One region of the Serratia ficaria genome, then DNA from elsewhere that is predicted to be linked to it. Evidence: predicted binding sites of a transcription regulator. Region 1 holds the regulator's gene; each other region holds the start of a gene.
The links. Region 1 encodes PhoB, which activates phosphate uptake and scavenging genes when phosphate is short. Its sites were predicted from a motif close to CTGTCATAAAACTGNCNNAT; they were not measured.
Positions count from the first base shown of each region.

Region 2: the regulator PhoB is predicted to act here: its motif matches at 1,320-1,339, upstream of pstS (phosphate ABC transporter substrate-binding protein PstS).
Region 3: the regulator PhoB is predicted to act here: its motif matches at 1,291-1,310, upstream of phoA (alkaline phosphatase).

Region 1 is NZ_LT906479.1:1,146,588-1,149,861, forward strand. It holds gene sbcD (exonuclease subunit SbcD) at 1-728, opposite strand, end outside; gene phoB (phosphate response regulator transcription factor PhoB) at 953-1,642, shown strand; gene phoR (phosphate regulon sensor histidine kinase PhoR) at 1,667-2,983, shown strand; gene CKW09_RS05385 (PstS family phosphate ABC transporter substrate-binding protein) at 3,000-3,274, shown strand, end outside.
Region 2 is NZ_LT906479.1:5,186,609-5,189,882, forward strand. It holds gene glmS (glutamine--fructose-6-phosphate transaminase (isomerizing)) at 1-1,079, shown strand, start outside; gene pstS (phosphate ABC transporter substrate-binding protein PstS) at 1,415-2,455, shown strand; gene pstC (phosphate ABC transporter permease PstC) at 2,552-3,274, shown strand, end outside.
Region 3 is NZ_LT906479.1:1,641,336-1,644,609, forward strand. It holds gene phoA (alkaline phosphatase) at 1-1,226, opposite strand, end outside; gene CKW09_RS07860 (glutathione S-transferase N-terminal domain-containing protein) at 1,348-2,055, opposite strand; gene CKW09_RS07865 (ArsR/SmtB family transcription factor) at 2,130-2,813, opposite strand; gene CKW09_RS07870 (antibiotic biosynthesis monooxygenase family protein) at 2,887-3,237, shown strand; gene CKW09_RS07875 (acetyltransferase) at 3,256-3,274, opposite strand, start outside.

The sequences.
Region 1 (3,274 bases):
TAGCGAATATGCTCCGACTTGGCGACGTTTTGCGCGCGATGAATATGGCCCAGCGCAATGTAGTCGGCGGGGGGAAACGCCTGCGCCGGGAAGGCGTCCAGCGTGCCGATGTAGATATCGCGCACCGAGTCGGAGGCGGTGACGCCGACGGTGGTCAGGTGGCCGGTGGCGACGATCGGCAGCGGCAATCCCAGTTGGTCGCGGCGGTCGCAGGCCGCCCGATACAGCGCCTGATAATGTTCGGCGATCGCTTCCTGCAGCGCCAGCTGCTTCTGCGCGCCGGATTCGCCGGCGCGGCTGGTGAGCAGGTCGCGCGGCCGCAGGAACGGGATGGCGCACAACACCGCGCCCGGCTGGCCGTCGCGTTGGTTCAGCACCAGAATTTGCCGTTCGATGTCGCTCTGCGCGTTGGCGATCACCGTCGCGTTCAGGCAGGAAAGCAGCTCGCGCGATTCGTTCAGCGTCGCCACCGAGTCGTGGTTGCCGCCCAGCACCACCAGCTGGCAGCCGGTGCGCCGCAGCTCCACCACAAAGCGGTTATACAGCTCGCGGGCGTAGCTGGGCGGGGAGCCGGTATCGAACAGGTCGCCGGCGACGATCAGCGCATCCACCTGCTGTTGTTCGATCCGTTCGATCAGCCAGCGCAAGAAAGCCTGATGCTCGGCGGCGCGGCTCTTGGTGAAAAAGTACTGGCCAAGATGCCAGTCAGAGGTGTGGATCAGGCGCATGACACTCCCGGGGCGATAAGGTAATGGCGAGGATTATAAAGGGCGCGGCAGCGGCTGTCGTGACGCAATCATTATGACAACCGAATGATTTTTCTTTTATGTAAAAAATAATCGCTATGCTTACTGCCTATAACCATCCCTTTTTTTCATAAAAGTGTCACAAAACTGACGCATAATGGCGCCCGCAATCAACTGTGATCGCTAACACATTGGCAGGATTGACGATGGCAAGACGCATACTGGTGGTGGAAGACGAAGCGCCGATCCGTGAGATGGTGTGCTTTGTGTTGGAACAGAATGGTTACCAACCGTTGGAAGCCGAGGATTATGACAGCGCCGTGACGCGCCTGTCTGAGCCGTTCCCTGATTTGGTGTTGCTCGACTGGATGTTGCCCGGAGGTTCCGGCATTCAGTTTATCAAACATATGAAGCGCGAAGCGCTGACCCGCGACATTCCGGTGATGATGCTGACCGCGCGCGGCGAAGAAGAAGATCGGGTGCGCGGCCTGGAAGTGGGGGCGGACGATTACATCACCAAACCTTTCTCGCCCAAGGAGCTGGTGGCGCGCATCAAGGCGGTAATGCGCCGCATCTCCCCGATGGCGGTGGAAGAAGTGATTGAAATGCAAGGGCTGAGCCTGGACCCTTCCTCACACCGCGTGATGGCCAACGATCAGGCGCTGGATATGGGGCCGACCGAGTTCAAACTGCTGCACTTCTTTATGACCCATCCGGAGCGTGTTTATAGCCGCGAACAGTTGCTTAATCACGTCTGGGGCACTAACGTTTATGTGGAAGACCGTACCGTTGACGTGCATATCCGTCGGCTCCGCAAGGCGTTAGAGACCAGTGGTCATGATAAAATGGTTCAAACCGTTCGGGGCACCGGCTACCGGTTCTCAACGCGCTACTGATCGCGCCGCGCTGGAGAATATGCCGTGTTAGAACGTCTGTCGTGGAAGAGGCTGGCCCTGGAGCTGGCCCTTTTCTGTCTGCCCGCCTTGCTGCTGGGCCTGATTTTCGGTTATCTGCCCTGGTTCCTGCTGGCGTCCGCGCTGGCGGCGCTGGCCTGGAATTTTTATAACCAACTCAAACTCTCTCACTGGCTGTGGGTCGATCGCAGCATGACGCCGCCCCCGGGGCGCTGGAGCTGGGAGCCGCTGTTCTACGGGCTGTACCAGATGCAGCAGCGCAATCGCCGCCGCCGCCGCGAGCTGGCCTTGTTGATCAAGCGTTTCCGCAGCGGAGCCGAATCGCTGCCCGATGCGGTGGTGATGACCACCGTCGAAGGCAACATCTTTTGGTGCAACGGGCTGGCGCAACACCTGCTGGGCTTCCGCTGGCCGGAAGACAACGGCCAGCATATCCTCAACCTGCTGCGTTACCCCGAATTCACCCACTACCTGCAACAGCAGGAGTTCTCGCGCCCGCTGACGCTGCAGCTGAATAACGAACACTACGTCGAATTCCGCGTGATGCCCTATTCCGAGGGGCAGCTGCTGATGGTGGCGCGCGACGTCACCCAAATGCGCCAGTTGGAAGGCGCGCGGCGCAACTTCTTCGCCAACGTCAGCCACGAGCTGCGCACGCCGCTGACGGTGCTGCAGGGCTACCTGGAGATGATGAGCGACGAAGAGCTGGACGGCTCGCTGCGCGGCAGGGCGCTGGGCACCATGCAGGAGCAGACCCGGCGCATGGACGGGCTGGTCAAGCAGCTGCTGACGCTGTCGCGCATCGAGGCGGCGCCCAACGTGGAAATGAATGAACGGGTGGACATTCCGCTGATGCTGCGGGTGCTGCAGCGCGAAGCGCAGTCGCTGAGCGGCGGCAACCACGAAATCACCTTCCGGGTGAACGAGCAGCTTAAGGTGTTCGGCAACGACGATCAGCTGCGCAGCGCGGTGTCGAACCTGGTGTATAACGCGGTCAATCACACGCCGAAGGGCACCAATATCGAAGTGAGCTGGCAGCAGACGCCGCAGGGCGCGCAGTTCCAGGTCAGCGACAACGGGCCGGGCATCGCCGCCGAACATATACCGCGCCTGACCGAGCGCTTTTACCGCGTCGACAAGGCGCGCTCGCGCCAGACCGGCGGCAGCGGGCTGGGGCTGGCGATCGTCAAGCACGCGCTCAGCCACCACGATGCGCGGCTGGAAATCCTCAGCGAGCCGGGGAGCGGCACGCGATTCATCTTTACCTTGCCTAACCGGTTGATTGTTCCCGCCGCTTTATCAGAGAATGCGGTGAAAAATTAACGCGCGAGACACCGGTATGACCCGAATTTCCCGATGGCTGTTGCTTTGCCTGGCGCTGCTGGCCGGTCGCGGCGCATTGGCGCAGCCTGACGGCATGCTGTCGGGCAACCTGTCCAGCGTCGGTTCCGATACCCTGGCCAATCTGATGGCGCTGTGGGCGCAGGATTTCAGCCAGCATTATCCCAACGTCAATCTGCAGATCCAGGCCGCCGGTTCCTCGACCGCGCCGACCGCACTGGCGGCGGGCGCCGCTCAGCTTGGGCCGATGAGCCGGCCGATGAAGGCGGCGGA
Region 2 (3,274 bases), 1.2 Mb from region 1:
ACTACATGCAAAAAGAGATCTACGAACAGCCGCTGGCGCTGAAAAACACCCTGGAAGGGCGTTTCAGCCAGGGGCAAATCAACCTGAGCGAGCTGGGCCCGCGCGCCGACGAACTGCTGGCGAAGGTACAGCACGTGCAGATTATCGCCTGCGGCACTTCCTACCACTCCGGCATGGTGGCGCGTTACTGGTTCGAAGCGCTGGCCGGCGTACCGTGCGACGTCGAAATCGCCTCCGAATTCCGCTACCGCAAATCGGCGGTGCGCCCGGGCAGCCTGATCATCACCCTGTCCCAATCCGGTGAAACCGCCGATACCCTGGCGGCGCTGCGCCTGTCCAAAGAGCTGGGCTATCTGGGGTCGCTGGCGGTGTGCAACGTGGCCGGTTCTTCGCTGGTGCGCGAATCCGATCTGGCGCTGATGACCCGGGCCGGCACCGAAATCGGCGTGGCCTCCACCAAGGCCTTCACCACCCAGCTGGCGGTATTGCTGATGCTGGTGGCGCGCCTCGGCCGCCTGAAGGGCATGGCGGAAAGCGTCGAGCATGACATCGTGCATGCGCTGCAGGCGTTGCCGGCGCGCATCGAGCAGATGCTGTCGATGGACAAAAACATCGAGGCGCTGGCGGAAGGTTTCTCCGACAAGCACCACGCGCTGTTCCTCGGCCGCGGCGATCAGTACCCGATCGCCATGGAAGGGGCGCTGAAGCTGAAAGAGATCTCCTACATTCACGCCGAAGCCTATGCGGCGGGCGAGCTGAAGCATGGCCCGCTGGCGCTGATCGACGCCGATATGCCGGTGATCGTGGTGGCGCCGAACAACGAGCTGTTGGAAAAGCTGAAATCCAACATTGAAGAAGTGCGCGCGCGCGGCGGCCAGCTGTACGTGTTCGCCGATCAGGACGCCGGCTTCGTCAGCAGCGAAGGCATGACCATCATCCCTCTGCCGCACGTCGAAGAAATCGTGGCACCAATCTTCTACACCGTGCCGTTGCAGCTGCTGTCTTACCACGTGGCGCTGATCAAAGGCACCGACGTTGACCAGCCGCGCAACCTGGCGAAGTCTGTCACCGTAGAGTAATTTTTCTCAGGCATCATCGAAAAGCCGGCCGCTGCGCCGGCTTTTTTCATGGCGGCAACCACCATGACACCGAAGCGACATTTTGAATAAAAGTTGTCATATTCAAGCGGATAGATAGGGTGAAAACGGTTTTTTTATTGATTGATAATTGAGGTGTTTTATATTTAACTGGCTGATTTTTATGGTGAGTTAGCCTGTTTTTATCGGGTGTAATATAACTGTCATATTGCGTACATTTTTCTGTCACCAAACTGTCCTATTTTCCCTCCTGCAGCAATACTTACTCTGATTAAAACGACTCGAAGTCGATTTTAAATATCCCATTAGGAGGGATTATGAAACTGATGCGTACCACCGTCGCCAGTATTGTGGCAGCGACTTTCTCCCTGACCGCCGTGTCCGCGTTCGCTGCTGCCAGCCTGACCGGTGCAGGTGCGACATTCCCCGCTCCGGTTTACGCCAAGTGGGCAGATTCTTATCAGAAAGAAACCGGCAACAAAGTTAACTATCAGGGGATCGGTTCCTCTGGCGGCGTGAAGCAGATCGTGGCCAATACCGTTGACTTTGGCGCCTCCGACGCCCCGCTGTCCGACGACAAGCTGGCGGCTGACGGCCTGTTCCAGTTCCCGACCGTGATCGGCGGCGTGGTGCTGGCGGTCAATATACCGGGCATCAAATCCGGCGAACTGACGCTGGACGGCCAAACCCTGGGCGATATCTACCTGGGCAACGTGAAGAAATGGAATGACCCGGCAATCGCCAAGCTGAACCCGGGCGTGAAGCTACCGGATCAAAATATCGCCGTGGTGCGCCGTGCTGACGGCTCAGGCACCTCGTTCGTGTTCACCAGCTACCTGGCCAAGGCCAACGCGCAGTGGAAAGAGAAAATCGGCGCCGGTTCTACCGTTAACTGGCCAACCGGCCTGGGCGGCAAGGGCAACGACGGCATCGCCGCCTTCGTACAGCGTCTGCCTGGCTCCATCGGCTACGTTGAGTACGCCTACGCCAAGCAGAACAACCTGGCTTACACCAAGCTTATCTCCGCAGACGGCAAGCCGGTGAGCCCGACCGAAGAGAGCTTCAGCAACGCCGCCAAAGGCGTGGACTGGAGCAAGACCTTCGCACAGGACCTGACCAACCAGAAAGGTGAGGACGCGTGGCCTATCACCTCCACCACCTTCATCCTGGTGCACAAAGAGCAGAAAAACCCTGCTCAGGGCGCCGAAGTGCTGAAATTCTTCGACTGGGCGTACAAAACCGGCGCCAAACAGGCTAACGACCTGGACTACGCTTCTCTGCCGAACGAAGTGGTTGAGCAGGTGCGCGCGGCATGGAAAACCAACGTAAAAGACAGTTCCGGTAAAGCGCTGTACTAACAACGCAGGGGCGCGGGTAACGCCGCGCCCCACTCAGTTTTTCAGGGTTCAGCCCGTATTGGGTGGGCCTGCCAGGGTTAAAACAGAGAGCAATCTATGGCTGAGTACAAGCCGACCATTAAAGCACCGAGTAAAAATGGTGACGTCATCTTCAGCGCGCTGGTTCGACTGGCTGCGCTGATTACCCTATTGTTGCTGGGCGGCATTATTGTTTCGCTGATCTTCGCCTCCTGGCCGAGCATGCAGAAATTCGGCTTCGCCTTCCTGTGGACCAAAGAGTGGGATGCGCCGGCCGAGCAGTTCGGCGCGCTGGTGCCTATCTACGGCACCGTGGTCACCTCGCTGATTGCATTGATCATCGCCGTGCCGGTGAGCTTCGGCATCGCGCTGTTCCTGACCGAACTGGCGCCAAACTGGCTGAAGCGCCCGCTGGGCATCGCCATCGAGCTGCTGGCGGCGATCCCGAGCATCGTTTACGGCATGTGGGGCCTGTTCGTGTTCGCCCCGCTGTTCGCCGAGTATTTCCAGACCCCGGTCGGCGAGGTGCTGTCCGGCATTCCGATCGTCGGTGAGCTGTTCTCCGGCCCGGCCTTCGGCATCGGCATTCTGGCCGCCGGGGTGATCCTGGCCATCATGATCATCCCTTACATCGCCGCGGTAATGCGCGACGTGTTCGAACAAACCCCGGTGATGATGAAAGAATCGGCCTACGGCATCGGCTGCACCACCTGGGAAGTTATCTGGCGCATCGTGCTGCCGTTCACCAAGAACGGCGTGATCGGCGGCGTTATGCTGGGCCTGGGGCGCGCGCTGGGTGAA
Region 3 (3,274 bases), 490 kb from region 1:
GCCTTGGCGTCGACGGCGATTATCTGGCTGGAGTGGGCGTGATCGGCGGTAACGATCACCAGGGTGTTGCCGTCGGCGCGGGCGAAGGCCAGCGCTTTTTGCACCGCTTCGTCCAGATCGACGGTTTCGCCGAACTGGCCGCACGGATTGGCCTCATGGTCCTGCTTGTCGATCGAGGCGCCTTCCACCTGCAGGAAGAAACCGTTCGGGTTGGTTTTCAGCAGGTCGATGGCTTTTTCGGTCATCGCCGCCAGCGTTGGCACGGCGGCGGTGCGCGCCGGGTTGTTCTCGCAGGCGACCGCCGGCTTGTCGATATTGCCGTGGTAAGAGGCTTTCGGCCCCTGCCAGCGCACCGGCATGTTGCCATCGGCAAACAGCCCCAGCAGCGGTTTTTGCTGGTTGGCCAGCGTCACCGCCCGCAGGCCGTCGGCATCGCCGACCCACTGGTAACCCTGAGCGACGGCCTGCTCCTTCAGTGATTTTCCCTGCCATTCGCCGCTTTTCGCTTGCTGATTGAAGGATTTTGCGCCGCCGCCCAGGCTGACGTCGGCACGGGTTTTCAGCAGCTGTTCGGTAATCGAGCCGCGGCCGCCGTTTTCCAGCGCATTGGCGGCGCACTTCTCGCTGGTTTCTTCCGGACCATAGCATTTGCGCGAGGTGACGTGCGACACCTGCGCCGCCGGCGTAGCATCCTGCAGTTCGGCGGTGGAGACGTTGCCGGTAGCCTTGCCGGCCGCTTTGGCGATCTCCAGCAACGTCGGCCGATCTTTGCCGTTTACATCCACCCCGAGCGCGCCGTTATAGGTTTTTACCCCGGTGGACCAGGCGGTGGCGGAGGCGGCGGAGTCGGTAACGTAATTCGGCTTGTGGCTTTTCTTGTCCAGCGAATAGTGGGTGTATTGGCCGGTCAACGGCAGCGCGTCGATACCTTTGAAATAGCCGCCGGCGCCTTCGGCGTAGTTGCGCGCCGAAGTGATTTCGGAATCGCCCATGCCGTCGCCGATCAGTAAAATGACGTTCTTCACCGTTTTATCCGACAGCGAGGCCCTCAGCGCGGCGGTTTGGTCGCCGCTCAGGCGACGGGCGCCGCCCGGTTCGGCGATATTGCCGCGCGCCGCGCGGTCGCTAAGCCCGGCGCCAGGGGCAGGGGCGTCATCGGCGATGGCGGAAGAGCACAGCAGGGCGGATAACACGGCGCCGGCGAGCAGGGAAACAGCAGGTTGCATGAGGGAAACTCCTTGTCGTAATACAAATAACATCAAATTGTTACGCCAGGAGAGTAGTGCAGGGTGATGACAGTTTTATGACGGCGAAAGGGGGGCGGCCCGGCGGCTGCCCCGCTTATCGTCAGACGTCTCGCGCCGGAATGTTCAGGCCGCGCTGCACGGCCGGCCGCGCCAGGCCGCGTTCCAGCCATCGGCCAACGCGCGGGAAGCCGTCGAATTCCACCAGTTCGCGCGCCTCGTAGAAACCGATCAGGTTGCGTACCCAGCCCAGCAGCGAGATATCGGCGATGCCGTATTCCTCACCCATAATCCAGTCGCGCCCTTCGAGGCGGCTTTCCAGCACGCCCAGCAGGCGTTTGGATTCATTCTTGTAGCGCTCCAGCGGCCGTTTGTCCTCATATTCGCGCCCGGCGAATTTGTGGAAGAAGCCGAGCTGGCCAAACATCGGGCCGACCGCCGCCATCTGGAAGAACACCCATTGAATGGTTTCATAGCGCCGGGCGGGATCCTGCGGCAGGAATTTGCCGCTCTTCTCCGCCAGATACAGCAGGATGGCGCCGGATTCGAACAGCGCCAGCGGCTTGCCGCCCGGGCCATCGGGATCGAGGATCGCCGGGATCTTGCCGTTCGGGTTCAGCGACAGGAACTCCGGCGTCCAGGTTTCGTTTTTGCCGATATCGATCAGGTGCGGTTCATAGGGCAGGCCGATCTCTTCCAGCATGATGGACACTTTGACGCCGTTCGGCGTCGGCAGTGAGTACAGCTGCAGCCGCTCCGGGTGCTGGGCCGGCCAGAGCCTGGTGATCGGGAATTGAGATTGATCGAGCATGGAAACTCCTCGGGTTTGCGGGTTCGCCAAAGCGTACCCCTTGAGTATTGCAGCAAAACTAGCGTATTGCGGTGTTACAGCGTGAGGTCAAAATGTGCTGCCAGCGCTTTTTTACCGCCGGCGGTGAGGCTGAGCTCGCGGCTGTCCAACCGGCGCAGGAGCCAGCCCCGTTTGATAAAGGCCGCCAGCAACGCCGCCCCCAATGCGCCGCCGAGGTGGGCCTTGCGCTCGCTCCAGTCCAGGCAGCCACAGGCGAAACGCCGGCGAGAAGGGGCCGGCGAACAATCGACGCCCAGCTGCGCCAACGCGGCGGCGCCGGCGGCGCTGAGCCGATAGTCTTCATCGCCCGTCAGCCAGCCCCGGGCATGCAGACGGTCATGCAGTTTCACCGCCACTTCGCCGGCCATATGGTCATAACAGGTGCGGGCAAACTGCAGCGAGCTCGGCGTGCTGCTTTTTACCACCGGGCGTTCGACGCCGGCCAACGCCATCAGCCCCTCGAGCGCGGTGGCTACCGGTTGCCCGGCCAGGCGGAAATAGCGATAGCGCCCCTGCCTGACGCAGGCGATCAGCCGCTGTTCCAGCAGGCGCGCCAGATGGCCGCTGGCGGTAGAGGCGGCGACGTCGGCCGCCGCGCTGAGCTCGGTGGCGGTATAGGCGCGGCCGTCCATCAGCAGGCACAGCATGCGCGCCCGGGTGCGGTCGGCGATAGCGGCGCTCAGCGCCGCCAAACGATGTTCAATATCCATGTTATCCATACTTCGAAGTTAGGCGAAGTATGGCGGTGCGTCCAGCGCTAGCATGGCCGATATTTCCTGACCGGAGGTCATCATGATTGCCGTTATTTTTGAACTGCAGGCCGCCGACGGCCAGCGCGACACTTACCTGCAGCTGGCGGCGGAGCTTAAACCGCTGTTGGCGGAGATCGACGGGTTTATATCGATTGAACGTTTCCAAAGCTTGGCCGATCCGCAGCGCCTGCTGTCGTTGTCGTTCTGGCGCGATGAAGCGGCGGTGCAGCAATGGCGCAACCTGGAGCGGCACCGCGCCGCGCAGGCGCAAGGCCGCCGCGAAGTGCTGGCGCAGTACCGGCTGCGGGTGGCCGAGGTGAGGCGAGATTATGGCCTGGAACGGCGGCAGGAGGCGCCGCTGGACAGCCGGAATTATCACGCCGGCGATTGACAGCCGCGCAGCGCTTCCTTATTCGATGGCGTCGAAC